DNA from 4 places in the Paenibacillus sp. FSL M8-0228 genome. Region 2 is predicted to be linked to each of the others. Evidence: riboswitches for the same ligand, from Rfam matches in the RefSeq annotation. Region 2 holds a riboswitch; each other region holds the start of a gene.
What was found. Region 2 has a riboswitch for thiamine pyrophosphate ahead of thiC (phosphomethylpyrimidine synthase ThiC). Riboswitches for the same ligand answer to the same signal wherever they lie in the genome.
Positions count from the first base shown of each region.

Region 1: another riboswitch for thiamine pyrophosphate. It lies ahead of MKY98_RS04910 (ECF transporter S component); the one in region 2 lies ahead of thiC (phosphomethylpyrimidine synthase ThiC).
Region 3: another riboswitch for thiamine pyrophosphate. It lies ahead of MKY98_RS13995 (thiamine phosphate synthase); the one in region 2 lies ahead of thiC (phosphomethylpyrimidine synthase ThiC).
Region 4: another riboswitch for thiamine pyrophosphate. It lies ahead of MKY98_RS02140 (ABC transporter substrate-binding protein); the one in region 2 lies ahead of thiC (phosphomethylpyrimidine synthase ThiC).

Region 1 covers NZ_JBBOXA010000001.1:1,072,226-1,076,439, forward strand. The annotation lists gene MKY98_RS04900 (polynucleotide kinase-phosphatase) at 1-1,281, shown strand, start outside; gene MKY98_RS04905 (TatD family hydrolase) at 1,302-2,099, shown strand; TPP riboswitch at 2,143-2,252, shown strand; gene MKY98_RS04910 (ECF transporter S component) at 2,504-3,100, shown strand; gene MKY98_RS04915 (ABC transporter ATP-binding protein) at 3,100-4,214, shown strand, end outside.
Region 2 covers NZ_JBBOXA010000001.1:874,952-879,165, forward strand. The annotation lists gene MKY98_RS03985 (alpha/beta hydrolase) at 117-1,154, opposite strand; gene MKY98_RS03990 (IclR family transcriptional regulator) at 1,455-2,198, shown strand; TPP riboswitch at 2,354-2,466, shown strand; gene thiC (phosphomethylpyrimidine synthase ThiC) at 2,654-4,214, shown strand, end outside.
Region 3 covers NZ_JBBOXA010000001.1:3,176,387-3,180,600, reverse strand. The annotation lists gene MKY98_RS14000 (ABC-F family ATP-binding cassette domain-containing protein) at 1-1,524, shown strand, start outside; TPP riboswitch at 1,619-1,727, shown strand; gene MKY98_RS13995 (thiamine phosphate synthase) at 1,992-2,585, shown strand; gene thiO (glycine oxidase ThiO) at 2,650-3,798, shown strand; gene thiS (sulfur carrier protein ThiS) at 3,795-3,998, shown strand; gene MKY98_RS13980 (thiazole synthase) at 4,001-4,214, shown strand, end outside.
Region 4 covers NZ_JBBOXA010000001.1:475,566-479,779, forward strand. The annotation lists gene MKY98_RS02130 (ABC transporter permease) at 1-704, opposite strand, end outside; gene MKY98_RS02135 (MTH1187 family thiamine-binding protein) at 701-994, opposite strand; gene MKY98_RS02140 (ABC transporter substrate-binding protein) at 1,534-2,577, opposite strand; TPP riboswitch at 2,772-2,881, opposite strand; gene MKY98_RS02145 (pyridoxamine 5'-phosphate oxidase family protein) at 3,151-3,585, shown strand; gene MKY98_RS02150 (bifunctional 2',3'-cyclic-nucleotide 2'-phosphodiesterase/3'-nucleotidase) at 3,808-4,214, shown strand, end outside.

The sequences.
Region 1 (4,214 bases), 200 kb from region 2:
AATTATGCGAATGATCCCGATAGCCCACTTGTCCGGTGGCAGAGAAAACGGTTTTCCCCGCCGAATTTACGCAAGCTCATCGCTGGTTACAGTGTACTGACGGAATCGTATGGCGAAGTGCGCGTTCAAGGAGAATCGGTCAAAACCGCTATAGATGCCGTGTCACATGTGACAGTACCGATAGAGGAACTGGTGTATATTCCACCGACCATGAGTCCTGCTCCAGCGGTGTCTGCAGAGGAAGGTTATCTGGAGCATCCGCGTGAAGCGCTGGCTTATTATCGCGGGCAAGGGGTACAAACGATGGTGGCCGAGAAAAAACATATGGGTAGCCGGGCTATTTTGCTATTATTCAAAAACGAACAGGCCGCTGTCGAGTATGTAGGCTACCCGACATTGGGCACGATCTACAGTCGGAGCGGGAGAGCTTTCTTTGAACAAAGCCTTGGGAAGCAAGTGCTGGAAAAGCTGAATGTGGATCTACGGACTGCCGGATATTTTGAACGGAACCAGACGGATTTTGTGTTGCTGGATGCGGAAATTGTACCGTGGAATCTCAAGGCTCGGGAATTGATTGCTGCACAGTATGCGCATGTGGGTGAAGCAGCTCTGCTGGATCGCAGTAAGCTGGTAGACAAGCTGAAGCAGGCGAAGGTTGCGGGCCGAGAGGTTGGAGACTGGTTGGAGGAAATGGAACAGAAGTACGCGAATGCCGTGACGTTTCAAGAGGCTTTTCAAAAATATTGCTGGGATGTGGACGGTCTGGATGAGATTCGTATCGCACCGTTTCATACGCTGGCACACAGCGGAAAGACTTTTTTTGACCATTCTCATATTTGGCATATGGAGCAAAACCGGGAGCTGGCTGGGCTGTCTTCCCTGTTTATGGAGACAGAGTATCGCGTGATCACGGACGAAGCAAGCGAGGAAGAGGTCATTCGTTGGTGGAACGAGATGACAGAGGATGGTCATGAGGGGATTGTGATCAAGCCGGAACGCTTTTTGATGAAAAATCGGGACAAGATGATTCAGCCTGCAATCAAGGTGAGAGGCCGGAAGTATTTGCACATCATTTACGGTATGGATTATCTTGCCCCTGAGAATTTAAAGCGTCTGAAGCAGCGTCGAACGAACAAAAAGGAGCGTCATGCCCTGATGGAAGGAGCGCTTGGTATGGAAGGCGTGGAACGTTTTGTCCGCAAGGATACGGTAGATCGTATTCATGAATGCGTCCTTGCCGCACTATCTCTGGAATCAGAGCCGATTGATCCAAGATTGTAGTTTGCGAGGGAGGGATTGAGATGGAAAGGGGTACACCGTTAATTGATATTGGTGTGAACTTGATGCATCGTTCGTTTCATGCAGATCGGGAACAGGTGGTAGAGAGAGCCGCGGCTGTAGGGATTTCACCGCTGATTATTACCGGGACCAGTGTCCGCAGCAGTCGGGAAGCTTCTCAGTATGCAGCGCGTTATCCGGGCAAGCTGTATGCGACAGCTGGCGTGCATCCCCATGATGCCAAAGACTGCAGTGCAGACACGATTCAGCAGCTCCGCCAGTTGGCGGGTCAGCCGCAGGTCGTATCCATAGGGGAATGCGGATTGGACTATAACCGTGATTTTTCGCCACGTGATGTGCAGCGCCGATGGTTTGGCGAGCAAATCCAACTGGCGGGTGAGCTGAAAATGCCGTTATTTCTGCATGAACGAGATGCACATGAGGACTTTGTCGCTATGCTTCGGGAGTATCAAGGGCTTGTCGATAAAGCGGTAGTGCATTGTTTTACCGGCACGGAACAGGAATTGCGTACGTATGTAGAAATGGGACTGTATATCGGAATCACCGGCTGGATTTGCGACGAACGGCGGGGGAAGCATCTGCGTGAACTGGTCAGAGATATTCCCTTGGACCGTCTGATGATTGAAACGGATGCTCCATTTTTGACCCCGCGTAATTTGCCTGTGAAGCCTAAAGAAGGGCGTAATGAGCCCATGTATCTCGCTCACATTGCTGCTACGATAGCCGAATGTACAGGTCGAAGCATGATGGAGATCGAAATCGCGACGACGGAAACGGCTAAACGTTTCTTCGGATTATAGGATTGTCAAAGCCATAGATGTGGTATATATTATAGTGAATTAAAAAGCATTGTCGGGAGCTTGAGAAAGTCAGGCTGAGAGGGTGGCCCTTGCCACTGACCGTGAAATCTGATCTGGGTAATGCCAGCGTAGAGAAACCAAGAACACTATACAGGAATGCCGCTTTTTTTTTGCGGTTGTCGATAGATTCAATGTATGTCCTAGCATTTTACCTTGATCCTGACTTGGCTGGGTATCAGTGTAGTAGTTTAGACTACTGGTTATATAAGGCATATCGACGAATGATGTTTTGTATGGTGCTTCACCTTTTACTGCGCATAAAGCTTGCCTGGAGATTCAGCTCCAGACAAGCTTTTTTTCATGGCCAAGAGGCCAACTATAAGGAAAAAGGGGAGCACGCAATAATGAATACTGCTGTAAGAGCGTCCAAAGGGTTGAAACTGACGGATATTTTGGTCACGATTGTGATCGCTGTTGTGTTCGGGTTGATCTACAAAATATGGGGACCTGCCTATGATTTGATGAAACCATTGGGTCTACACGCCGAGCAACTGATGTATGGCATGTGGTTTATGGCAGGTACGTTTGCTTATCTCATCATTCGCAAGCCGGGTGTTGCGATTTTGGCAGAGGTGGCAGCGGCAACGGTCAGTGCTTTTTTGGGAAGCGAATGGGGTATGTCCACCTTGTACTATGGCCTGCTGCAAGGCTTGGGAGCGGAGCTGTTTTTTGCGGCTTTTCTGTATCGGAACGCAAACCTGTGGGTTGCTTCGCTAGCTGCGGCTGGGGCGGCTGTCACTTCTCTGATTTTAGACTTCAGCTACGGGTATATTGATCAGCTATCGACTTGGAACTATGTTTTGTATATTGGATTTCGGATGATTGGCAGTATTGTGATTGCCGGGGTATTCGCGTTCTATCTGGCTAAGGCATTGGAGGTAACCGGAGTCACGCGAAGTTTGAGGCCTGCAACGGAACAAGATTATAAGGGGCTGGATTGATGAGCCGGGCAACCGAAGATGTGGTGGCTTCGATCACCCGGCTACGGTTGAAATTCCCCGGTGAGCAAGAGCTGCTTTTTCACAATATGTCTTTGTCTGTCCGCAAGGGGGAAAAGCTGCTGCTACTGGGACCGAGTGGATGCGGTAAATCAACACTGCTCCAAGTGTTAAGCGGTCTGATTCCACGCACGATAGAAGTGCCTATGAAATGCGATGCTGCTGTAATCCCAAGTGTCTCAGGTATTGTATTTCAAGATCCTGATACGCAGTTCTGTATGTCATATGCAGATGAGGAACTGGCTTTTGTGTTGGAAAATAATCAGGTTCCCCGGGAGCAGATGCGATCCCGTATTCGCGAGCTGCTGATACAGGTGGGTCTATCGACGGATGATATACATATGCCCATTGGCAGCATGTCACAGGGAATGAAGCAGCGGCTGGCGATTGCGTCTGTGCTGGCTATGGAGCCAGAAGTGCTTTTTCTGGATGAGCCCACGGCTTTGTTGGACGAGGAAGGCACTACACAGGTGTGGGATACCATTCGCAACATTTCGGTAGACCAGACACTGGTGATTGTGGAGCATAAAATTAATGAAATTGTCCATGATGTGGATCGGATTGTGGTGCTTTCTGCTCAAGGGGAGATCATTGCAGATGGAAGGGCCGAAGAAGTATTTCATGTGCACCGGCAGGCATTGTCCGAGTACGGCGTGTGGTATCCGGGAGTATGGAATGAATCGTCTTCGCCACGTTGGAGTGAAGCAGTGACGCAACAGAATGGTGCGGGGACTGATGTGCTGGAGTTGGAACATTTTAGCGGCCTCCGCGGTTTAAGTTCAGTGATTTACGTGGAGCATGCGCAGGTGAAGCCTGGCGACTGGATTGGCGTGGTTGGTGAAAACGGGGCTGGCAAAAGCTCGTTGCTGCTCTCCATGATGCGCTTACTTCGAACACAGGGGCGTTATAGCGTGTGCGGAATTGAGGTAGGCAGTACGGAACAACTGGCAGAGCGTATCGGGTTCGCGTTTCAAAATCCCGAGCTGCAATTCGTAGCACACACCGTACGAAAGGAACTAGAGTATTCGTTACCCAAGAGCTTGTTTAGTGCTGAACA
Region 2 (4,214 bases):
AGAACAAGAATACCATGGTAAACGAAAAAGAAGCCCAGCTACGGCACGGGTTAGTGTCCGTAGGCAGGCTTCTTCAAGGTGAAGAATTAAATACAGTTTTTTTGAAAAATAATTCTTTACTTTGTAGTCGTTTGTTTGTGGGCATCAGCGATCGTTTTCTTGTCCTCCAGCTCCTGTACACTGCTTAGAAACGTCGATACCCGCCGTAGATATTCACGGGGATGCTCTCTGAAAATAAGCTCATGTATTCCGTTTTTGACAATCCATACACTGGAAAGTGGGTTGGTTTGATTGGCAGCGAGCTTTTCCGCAATAGGATAAGGAGCCTTTTCATCCTGTGTACCATGCACAAACATGATCGGGAACGGATAGTTTTCCTTTTTAACCTCCTGATATGGAATCTGATGCAAGCTGGTGCCGTTCAAGACTGGAAACAGCAACTCCAGAATTTCCAAAGACGGATGTCTTGGCAGGTTAATTTGATTGTGAATGTTATGGTACAGCGTATCCGGCTCCAACAGGAAAGTGCTGTCCAAAATCATTGCGTCCACATCCTTGGTTTGCAAGCCCGCCTGAAGAGCGGTTCCTGCCCCCATGGAGAAGCCCCATACGATAATCTCCGACGAGCCGCGTTGCTTCGCAAGCTGGATCGCTCCGAGAAGCTGCTGGGATTCCGCTTTGCCTCCGGTTGCGACTGATTTGCTGTTTTGTGACGCGAATCCATAATCGAACATGACCACATTAAAGTTCAAACTGTGGGCATAATGCGCCAGATCATACATGGGAATCCAGCTTTCTTCGCGGTTAGCTCCATAACCATGGCTGAAAATAATCGTTTTCCGCGATTGATCCGCCGGGATATACCAGCCTTGTACCATGCGGCTACCATCCTTGGCAGGGAAGCTGACTTCCTCATAAGGCATGTTTTTGGCCTGCATCGGATTAGAGTACAGCGGCGCGACGGTAGGATTCGTAAGTACCCATGCGATGTAAGCATGCAAGGCAATAAAACAAAACAACAGAAAAAAAACGACCGACAGCAGCAGAGCAATCACAACGTGCTTGAACCGCAGCAGACGGGGATTAAAGAGTGGGGTGGACGGCTCCTGAACAGCGGTCTGTAGCTGAGAGTTGCGCTGGGATGTAGAAATCATGTAAGAGCCTCCTTATATAAAATTGATCTTCGTTTCAATAGAATTTAGGTATAATTCCACTTGAAAATGATAGTGTATATCCGTATAGATACCTATTATCGTATGATGGGGGTTATCCAAAGTCAACGCCTGAACCGGAAAAGTAAAAATGATGCAAAGAATTGTCGATGTTTGTTCTCGTTCTGTAATATGGTTGTCACAAAAACATCGGTTTACAGTAGCCGCGACTATTCTATATAATTTATGTAACCATGTTTCATAGTGTGAAACGAATATGGATACAAGAGGAGCGGTTCACGAATGGAAGACCGTAAATTAACCGTTCGCGCTGTAGAGCGTGCACTTGATATATTGCTGTGTTTTACCGCAGATTCGGATCTTGGCCTAACGGAGATTGCCTCCAAAATTGGTCTACATAAAAGCACGGTTCATCGGCTGCTGACTACGTTGGAGGATCGGGGCTTTGTCGTTCGGAATGCCGAAACGGAAAAATATCGACTTGGCTTCCGCATTTGGGAGCTATCCACACATTTGTCCCAAAGTGACGAGCCGGCGGTGTTGTTACAGCCTGCAATGGAAGGACTGCGTGACCGTCTGGGCGAAACGGTCAGCTTGTACTTACGGGACGGCAGCATGCGTATTCGCATACAAGCCGTGCAGAGCAATCAGGCGATCCGCAGGGTTGCGCCTGTGGGTGCGCGTATGCCGCTGGCTGTAGGAGCCTCCAGTAAGGTGCTGGCTGCCTTTATGCCGCCGCAGGAGCTGGAAGCCCTGCTAAGCGGGAATGAATGGCCGCCCTCGGTAGACGCGGAGGTCTATAAAGCCCAGCTGCAGGACATTCGCGAGAAGGGCTATGCGACCAGCTATGAAGAACGGGAGCCAGGGGCCGCTGCTGTGGCAGCACCAATTGTGAACCGGAAGGGACAGGTCACTGCGGCTTTATCTGTATCCGGTCCGGTCAGTCGGCTTGCACCCGAGACGCTACATGACTTTGCTCCGATTTTGATCGAAGCGGCGAAGGAAATGGGGCTTATGCTTCCGTAACAAGAATGAATGCAGTTGAAGCAAGCAAAGTGATTTGGTGAGGAGCGTCTTCTTGCTAAATGGAACCTAGAAGGGTTGCCAAAGCCATAAATTTGAAGTAGTCTGATAAGGATGGCGGGATGTCTGTTATGTCCGCCTCATGTGAATAGAAGTATCGCAGTTACTGGGGGAGCCTGTAATGCCGGGCTGAGATGGAATCGTGTAAGATTCCGGACCCTTTGCACCTGATCTGGATCATACCAGCGTAGGGAAGTAATCGGCCATTGAAATGTATACGCAGCTGCTGTCTACGGTGACGCATTGGAATAGGATTATTCCACATGTGCACGGTCTGGATAGCTGCCTCGTTAGATTAGCCGGTTCCCTCGGGAACCGGCTTTTTTGCATAGATCAGCGCCACCCTGGGAATGGTTCCGGATCGGTGTGTCATTTCATCGAAACAGGAGGAATGGACAATGAAGCCGACAGAAGTAGAAGGAACAAAAGGAACAGAATTTAAATCAGCAGAAGTAAGGTTGGCAGGAACAAGGGAAGTTGGGGTAGAGAAGACAAACGGGGAGCAAGCCAGTGGGGTAACGCCCTTTCCAGGGAGCCGTAAGGTATATATTCAAGGCTCGCGGCCGGACATTGCCGTCCCAGAGCGGGAAATTGCTCTTCATCCTACACATACGCCGCAGGGCACGGAGCATCATGAGCCATTGCGTGTGTACGATACGAGCGGTCCCATGACTGACGAAGCCTATCAGGTCGATATCCGTCAGGGCCTGCCTCCATTACGGCGAGCTTGGGCACTGGAACGGGGCGATGTGGAGGCTTACGAGGGACGCGCCGTCAAACCGGAGGATAATGGACTGAAACCTGGCTCCAAACGGGAGACAGTTGAATTTCCCGGCGTGACCAACCGTCCGCTTCGTGCTTCGCAAGGTCGTACAGTGACGCAAATGCATTATGCACGGCAAGGGATCATTACGCCCGAAATGGAATTTGCGGCGATCCGCGAAGGGGTGGAGCCTGAGTTTGTACGGCAGGAATTGGCGGCTGGACGAGCCATTTTGCCTTCGAATATCAATCACCCGGAAAGTGAGCCGATGGTCATTGGGCGTCATTTTCACGTGAAGATCAATGCGAACATTGGTAATTCTGCGGTTACCTCCTCGATTGAGGAGGAAGTGGAGAAAATGACCTGGGCTGTGCGTTGGGGCTCGGATACAGTTATGGACCTATCCACAGGCCGTAATATCCATACCACACGTGAATGGATCATTCGGAATTCTCCTGTACCGATTGGAACTGTGCCGCTGTATCAGGCACTTGAAAAGGTGAACGGCGAAGCAGAAGCGCTGACGTGGGAGTTGTATCGCGATACGCTGATCGAGCAGGCGGAGCAGGGAGTGGACTATTTTACAATTCATGCGGGTGTATTGCTGCGGTATATACCGATGACGGCGAATAGAATGACGGGAATTGTGTCCCGTGGCGGGTCGATCATGGCAGCCTGGTGCCTTGCGCACCATCAGGAGAATTTTTTGTATACACATTTTGAAGAAATCTGCGAAATTATGAAAGCCTATGATGTGGCCTTTTCTCTCGGGGATGGTCTACGTCCAGGTAGTATCTATGATGCGAATGATGAAGCACAGTTTGCAGAGCTGGAAACGTTGGGCGAGCTAACGCAAATCGCATGGAAGCATGATGTTCAGGTCATGATTGAGGGGCCGGGACATGTCCCTATGCATAAAATCAAAGAGAATGTGGATTTGCAAATGGAGATTTGTAAGGAAGCTCCTTTCTATACCTTGGGACCGCTCACGACGGATATTGCCCCCGGATATGATCATATTACCTCAGCCATCGGGGCGGCGATGATCGGTTGGTTCGGGACGTCCATGCTGTGCTATGTTACGCCTAAGGAGCATTTGGGTCTTCCGAATAAGGATGATGTCCGTGAGGGTGTCATTACCTACAAAATTGCGGCACATGCTGCCGATCTGGCGAAGGGCCATCCACGGGCGCAGC
Region 3 (4,214 bases), 2.3 Mb from region 2:
CACAACTTTGGGGACCGCGCATTATTTAAAAATGTTTCCTTTCGATTGCTTGCGGGGGAACGTGTAGGTTTGGTAGGAGCTAACGGTGTTGGTAAATCGACACTCATGAACATTCTCACTGGAAAATTGCTTAAGGATGAGGGTAAAGTGGAATGGACTCCACGTGTGCGTTACGGCTATCTGGATCAGCATACCAAGCTGACACCGGGCAAAACGGTACGTGATGTATTGAAGGATGCTTTTCTTCCTTTGTTGGAATTGGAAAAGGAAATGATGCAGATTACTGACAAAATGGGGGATGCTTCTCCTGATGAGTTGGAAGTGTTGCTGGAACAGATGGGTGAAATTCAGGAGCAACTGGATATGGGGGATTTTTACCTCATTGATGTGAAGGTTGAAGAAATGGCGAATGGACTAGGTCTGTCGGCCATAGGACTGGATCGGGATGTATCCGCACTTAGTGGCGGGCAACGGACAAAGGTTCTTCTTGCTAAGTTGCTGTTGGAAAAGCCGAATGTCCTGCTGTTGGATGAGCCTACCAACTATTTGGATGTAGAGCATATTGAATGGCTTACGCGCTATTTGAAGGACTATCCCTATGCCTTTATTCTTATTTCACATGATACTGAATTTATGAACCAGGTCGTTAATGTTATTTACCATCTTGAATTTGCCAAGATGACCCGTTATTCAGCTAATTATGAAAAGTTTCTCGAAATGGCGGATCTGAACAAAGCCCAGCATATTGATGCTTATGAGAAGCAACAGGATTTTATTAAGAAACAGGAAGATTTTATTCAGCGTAATAAAGCGCGTGCCTCTACGTCAGGCCGAGCAAAGAGCCGTGAAAAGCAGCTTGATCGGATCGAACGTATTGATAAGCCTGAAGAAGCCGCAAAACCAACCTTTCAATTCAAAGAGGCACGTGCAAGCGGAAAGACGGTATTTGAGGGTATTGATTTTGAGATTGGTTATACACATGCCCTTTTGCCTAAAATGTCCATGACGATTGAACGTGGCGAAAAGATTGCAATTGTCGGCTACAATGGTGTCGGTAAATCGACATTGCTCAAAACCATATTGGGAAAAATTCCGCCAATCAGTGGAAAAACTTATCAAGGTGATTTTTTGCAGCCCGCTTATTTTGAGCAGGAAGTAAAGGCCGAGAAAATTACACCGATTGACGATGTGTGGAATGAATTTCCGCATTTGAACCAGCATGAAGTACGAGCGCATTTGGCGCGTTGCGGTTTGAAAAATGAGCATATCACGCGTCCGCTATCTGCGCTCAGTGGTGGAGAACAGGCTAAAGTCCGTCTTTGCAAACTGTTAATGCGTGAAAGCAACTGGGTACTGTTCGATGAGCCTACCAACCACTTGGATGTTAAAGCAAAGGATGAGCTGAAACGTGCCTTGAAGGAATACAAAGGGACCGTATTGCTTGTATCTCACGAACCGGACTTTTACGAGGATTGGGTAACCAAAACGTGGAATGTGGAAGAGTGGTCAAGTAAAGTTAACTAAAATCAGCTAAATCCAGTTCCAGCAAATTTCACACGAAGTGGGGTTTGCAGAATTAGAAAAATATGCTAAGCTATCTTTAGCTTATACAATAAAATAGTCACACTAGGGGAGCCGCCCATGCGGCTGAGACGGAATAAATGGATTTCGGACCCTTTGCACCTGATCTGGGTTATGCCAGCGTAGGGAAGTGAGCGCCGTACAAACAAGGCAACACCATCTTTATTTTTGTTTGTGCGTGGGACGATACACGTATACGGATTCATGGTCCGTTCGATTATTGGACGTTCGTTAAACCACTTCCTTGGGGAAGTGGTTTTTTTGCGTTTCGTTCATTTTAAGTAGTTCGAGCTTCCGTAGACGATTCACATATAATCCCCTTTCATTCCTGCTGGTAGACGTGGCTGGCTAAGCTTAGATCCTTTAGTCCAATGTGAGGTGAAGACAAAATCGAATTACACGCAATTTCGATGGAAAAGGGCACTTTTGCACAAGCCGCCCAAGTGGCTGCTGTGATTTGTCCGTATGTTCATTATGTACACGCACGTTTAAAACAGAATGGTGCCTCTGCATTGCTTTCTTTGACTCGCAGCCTGGTGGAGCAGGAAGTTCCTTTGCAACAAATTGTAGTAAATGATCGTGTGGATGTAGCTTTACTTACTTTGGTCGGAGCCGTTCAATTACCAGCTAATGGATTACCTGTTGTGGATGTGAAAAGCCTACTTCCAAAGGGTACACGCTGTGGAGTGTCTGTACATTCCTTGGAGGAGATGCAAATTGCTGAGCGGGCAGGAGCGGACTATGTACTTTATGGTCACGTATATGAGACCCATTGTAAGCCCGGTATTGTACCGCGGGGTTTAGCTCAGCTTGAACATATTTGCAGGTTGTCGAACATTCCGGTGATTGCGCTAGGCGGCATACAACCGCATCATATCCCGGAGCTTTATAGGGCCGGAGCAAGCGGAATTGCGGTGATGTCTGGTATATGGGAGGCTGAGTCGCCCGTTGCAGCTGCAATGGAGTATAGGCGAATGGCAGACCTTGTAGTTCACAGCCTGTAGCGAGAAAACGAGAGTAGAGGCAAGCTGAAAGCAGAAGGGTTTATGGAGAGGAGATACGGAACAAATGCTAAAGATACACACAGAGGAAAGAGCGATTGGACACGCTGAATGCTTGGTCATAGGTGGAGGTGTCATCGGCAGTTCCATTGCTTATCATGTGGCCAAGGAGGGAAGAAGTACGATTATGCTGGAACGATTGATCCCGGGTGAGGGAGCCTCAGGAGCAGCGGTTGGAATGCTGGCAGCGGAAAGTGAAGAGTTCACCGACTCTGAGCTATCACGATTTGCTCGCATAAGTCGAGATGCATTCCCTGAGCTTGTCTGTGATCTAGAGCGTTTGTCAGGTATTTCGGTGGAATTCCGTACTGAAGGGTTTGTGACCCCTTTCCGTACGGAGACTGAAGGCCAAAAACGCTGGAAAGCTGCTAAAACGCGAAAGGGTGATTGTCCTATCTGGTGGGATGCGAAAGAATTGGCCCGACGAATTCCAGGTTTGGATGAACAAGCGATCGGGGCAATATATCGTTCAAAGGAGACACAAGTGGCTCCTGTCCAGCTTTGCCGTGCTTATGCAGGTGCTGCTGCGGTGCTGGGAGCAACGGTATGGTCTGGTACACAGGCAGAGCAACTGGTCATACAGGATGATCGAATTTGCGGTGTCCGCACAGATAGTGGTTTTTTTTCCTGCGATCAGGTCATTATTGCCGGAGGCTTGGATAGCATGAAATTGCTAGCGCAGGTTGGGTTTGAATATCCACTTTATCCGGTCAAGGGCGAAGCGGTAGCGGTCTCCTTGAAGGATCACCCGTTAGAATATACCATTTATGCTGATGATATTTACCTCGTGCCTAAACAGAATAACGAGCTTTGGATTGGGGCAACGAGCCTTCCACATCAATATGACGAAGAGGTGACCGTAGGAGGCTTGGAGGGGTTGTTGGCACGTGCCTCTGCCTGGCTGCCGCGCGTCCGTGAAGCTTCTTTTATACGCGCTTGGGCGGGCTTACGTCCGCAGGCTGTATCAGGTCATCCTTTTATAGGCATTGTTCCTGGGGTCGAGGGCGTATATGCTGCAGTCGGGCATTATCGCAACGGTGTCCTGCTGAGTGATGCTACCGGGCGTGCGATGGCAGCTATGCTTAATGGGGCTTGTGCAGCAGAACTTGGGATAAGTAGTTTTTCTTCTGAGCTCCTCAAGGAGAAAAGCTTATGAAGCTGACGATTAACGGCCAGAGCCTGACCTTTTCTAATCGAATCACTCATGTGAATCAATTGCTACATGAGCTTGATGTAAAGGTGAAAACCGTAGTGGTGGAGCTGAATCGGCATATATTGACCCGTGAAGATCATGATGAAGCGGTACTGAAAGATGGAGATTGCCTAGAGATTGTACATTTTGTGGGAGGCGGTTGATTATGTTAACCATTGGAAAAGCATCTTTTACCTCGAGGTTATTGTTGGGAACAGGAAAATTCTCTGATCTGGATATCCAATCCCAAGCCGTAGAGGCTGCTGAGACGGAAATATTGACGTTTGCTGTACGGAGATTGAACTTGGAGGAACGGGATAAGCAGCATTTTCTCGATATGCTGGATTTGAGCCGGTATACACTTCTTCCCAACACAGCAG
Region 4 (4,214 bases), 400 kb from region 2:
AGCGCGACAATGATGCCGATGGCGGCAAAAATGAGGTCCGTGCGATAGGCCGATTTTTGCAGCAGCATATAATATCCGATTCCTTCGCTCGCACCAATCCATTCGGCAATAATTGCGCCCATCACACTGTAGGTGGCAGCAATCTTGATGCCGGAGAATACTTGCGGCAACGAGTGTGGCAACTCCAGCTTCATAAAAATAGCCATGCGACCTGCACCCGACATCTGCATATAGTTCATCATCATACGGTCCGTCCGTGTCAGCCCGTCCATGGTCGCTACAGCCACGGGAAAAAAGCATACTAAGGTAATGACCATCAGCTTGGGCAGCATGCCAAAACCAAACCACACCATGAGCAGCGGCCCCAGGGCGATGATCGGAATGTTTTGGCTCAGGATAAGCAGCGGATACAGGGCGGATTTGAGAAAAGGAATGGTATGAAGAACGATGGCGATCAACAGTCCCGTTGCTGTCCCTATAGCGAATCCCACAAGTGTCAGGCGAATTGTAGCCCATGTATGGGCACCAAGCAGCGCCGTCTGGGCCATGCCCTCCTGTACGATGAGGGATGGAGCTGGCAGTAGCCAGGATTCAATATGTAAATAGGAAACCGCCCCCTGCCAGGCTGCTAAAAAGAAGAGGACCGCCACAAGGGGCGGCCATACGCTTTTCCACCAGGATGCGTTCTTGCCTTTCGGATTCATGGGCGATATTTCTCGGTCAGCTTGTTCATGCTGATGCCTTGTGGGTTATGTGCGATTTTGATCTGTGAAATGACGCTGGGACTGCCCGCTTCCGTCAAAGCCTCATGCATTTCTTTAACCACTTTCAGCAACTCGTCGAGCTCGCCCTCCATGGTCGTATCCAATGGGTTCACCTGATGTTTGACACCGGAGCGCTGAATGACCTCAATCGCCTTATCTACATACGGGTAAGAGTCCTCGTTATTAGGAGTTTTAGGGATTACTTGAATACTGAGCAGTGTATTAGCCATGCAAATTCACCTGTCCTTCATTTGGAGTGTTTTAGAGAAAATAGGGTGGTTTAAGGCGTTTGAGACCGCTCCGCGTTTCATTTGGTCTTACGATCGCTGTTGCAGGGGGATTCTTGGATTATTTAAGTTTTCAAAGGTAAGAATTCCCCTGCAAAGGCGAACGCTCCGCTTCTCCAGATTCAAATGAACCGCTCCGCTGCTGCCCGCCTTAAAAGCACCCTATTTTTAAAGCTGGTTTGTGCGGCATTTTTAACACACAAGCGCACCTACTTAGCGCTTAGATAATATGAAACTAAAGAATAAACCAAGTTGAACGAGAACGAAGTGGGCGGAATGGTGCTGTACAAGCGTTAGCGTTCGCTTTAAAAGCTTTCCGTAGGAAAGCTCGCTTCGGAAGCATAACCTCCCCGGATTTCTACACTAATCATAAGTTTTTATTAAGAAATCCGGGGCGGTGGCGATGGGAAGCACCATCCGACTGCGTAGTAGGGCTTCGTTCACTTCTCTAGTTCAGTCTTATTTAGTGGTTTAACAAATGGTCAGCGCTTGGGCAAGAAGTCGTTTGTGAAGGCCTTATCGACTTCCAAAGGCTTGCTGAGCAGCTTGCGTTCGTACATCCAGTCCGAATAGTTTTGCCATACCTCCGCTTTTTGCACGCCCCATTGCGCGGCATCATCCTGATAACGTGGGCTTAGCCATTTTTGGCTGGCAAGTACCAGTTTTTTATCCAGCTCCGGTACAGCTTTGCTTAAGATGTCCGCGGCTTCTTCCGGATGGGCGATAGTGTATTCATAGCCTTGGGCGGTAGCGTCCATGAACGCTTTGACCAGCTCGGGATCATTTTTTATCGTCTGTTCGTTGCTCACAATTACAGGCGTATAGTAGTCGAGGCTTTTGGAATAATCTTTTACATACAGCATATCCAATGGCTCATCTCGAAGTTGGGCCTCGATTCCGGTCCATGCGTAGAAAATCCAGGCAAAGTCGATATCCCGCTTCACGGCTGTAAAATAGTCTGCATTGCCCATGTTGACGATCTTCACTTTGCTCACATCGCCTTTGTCTGAATCCATGATGGATTTCATGACCGCTTCTTCTACGGGAGAGCCCCAACCGCCGTATTTTTTACCTTCAAAATCTTTCGGGCTCTTAATTCCGCGATCTACCGGGGCTGCGAAGCCTGAGGTATTATGCTGAATCACCGCAGCGATGGATACAAGCGGCACACCTTGCGTGCGGGCCTGTGTGACGCCTTCTTGGTAGCTGATACCAAAAGGTGCAGCATTAGAAGCAACCATTTGATCGGCTCCGCCTGAACCAGGTTGAACAATTTGGACATTCAAACCTGCTTTTTCGTAAAATCCTTTGTCCTTGGCGACATAGAGTCCCGTATGATTCGTATTGGGTGTCCAGTCGAGCACGATTTTAACATCTTTGAGCCCCTTTGCCGGAGTAGACGTTTGAGTGTCGGTAGCGGAAGCCGCTTCTTGGGATGTAGGGGGACTTCCACCGCAAGCGGTCAGGGTCAGGGCCAAGAGCCACAGACTGATCAGTCCCAGGCTTAATATTTTCATGCGCTTCATCGTTAGTGTTCTCTCCTTTTGATTACCCGTTATCCATCCAATCAGACAGCTTAAGTTTCCCATTTTCATAAAAATAACATCTGCCGGACGCGATCTTTCCAACAACTTAATCCTCAACAAAAAAAGCGCCCCGAGTTTCCGGGACGCTTGCGCTTGTATATACCAAAGTAAGGGATGGTCCTATGTAAAAAAGGCACATCTTGCTTAAGCATTCCTACGCTGGCATTACCCAGATCAGGTTGTAAGGGTCAGTGTCTTGGGACACACTCTCAGCCGGCCGATTCCAGCACCCCTGGCATTGTATGGTTTAATGGGTTCATTTATTCGGGTTTACTACGACGATTATATGCTTTGAATGCAGGTCTGTCCAGCATGAAGGGAGAGATAACGGTTCATTTGCCGAACGACAGGGTACACTTTTACTGTGAGCTTTGATCTGAAAATGAGTATGAATCAATCCGATTCGATCCGGTCATGTTATTTTCAGAACAGCTGCGCAGGTAGGTTCAGATGGGCTGGTGCCCAATGGCATGGCGTAGAGAATTCTAATTCGTGAAAAGGAGTTGTTGTACTGTGGGTAAAACGGAAACATTGGATCGCAACCAACTGGAACAAGCCATTGTGAAGGCTTTGGATAACAACAAATTTTGTACGTTAGGTACGGTAGAGGGTGGCAAACCGAAAGTACGCTATATGGCCCTTTTTAACGATGGAATGAACATTCATCTGGCGACAGATCGCAAAACGCATAAAGTGGATGAGCTAAAGGACAATCCGAATGCTTATCTGCTGCTGGGTTATGAGGTTGGCGGTACGAAGGAAGTTGTTGAAGTGGAGGCTACCGTCCAAATTACAGCTGATGAGGGGCTACGCAAACAAGTGTGGAACGACTCCTTGAAGGAGTGGTTTTCCGGACCGGACGATCCCGATTATGTCATTCTGGACGTGAATCCGACTCGCATTGAGTATGTGGGTCAGCAAACGGAGCGCCAGGTGTGGAAGAAATAATACGAATATAAATGGATAAGCCAGTAAATCTCCAATTTTTTCAGGAGGTTTGCTGGTTTTTTTATGTTTGAGAAAATTAATTATTTTTTCATAAATAATTTTAAGTAAATGACTACTCTTTTGTCTGGCGTTGGATTAAAATAGAAATGGTGAGTTCAAGGCTTACATATATGTGCAAAAGTATGTATATGAGGCATACACCTTAATGAGGAGGGGTATATTTTGTTATTACGTAAAAATTGGTTTAAAGGGTTTACAGCAGCAGTTGTAGCTTGTAGCATGCTGGTGTTTTCAGCCGCTCCATCCTGGGCAGCTAGTGATTCTCGTGATAGCGCTACGGTGAATTTGCGGATCATGGAAACAACGGATATCCATGCGTCCCTGATGAACTACGATTACTATTCGGACAAAGAAACCAACGAGTATGGCTTGGTTAGTACAGCTAGCTTGATCCAGAAGGCACGTAGTGAAACAAGAAACAGTATGCTGTTCGATAATGGTGATTTGCTGCAGGGCAACCCATTAGGCGATTATATGGCCCGCAACAAAACCTTTGAGAAAGAAGGCGGTGTCCATCCGGTCTACAAGATGATGAACCTGATGGGCTATGATGCAGCTACAGTGGGCAA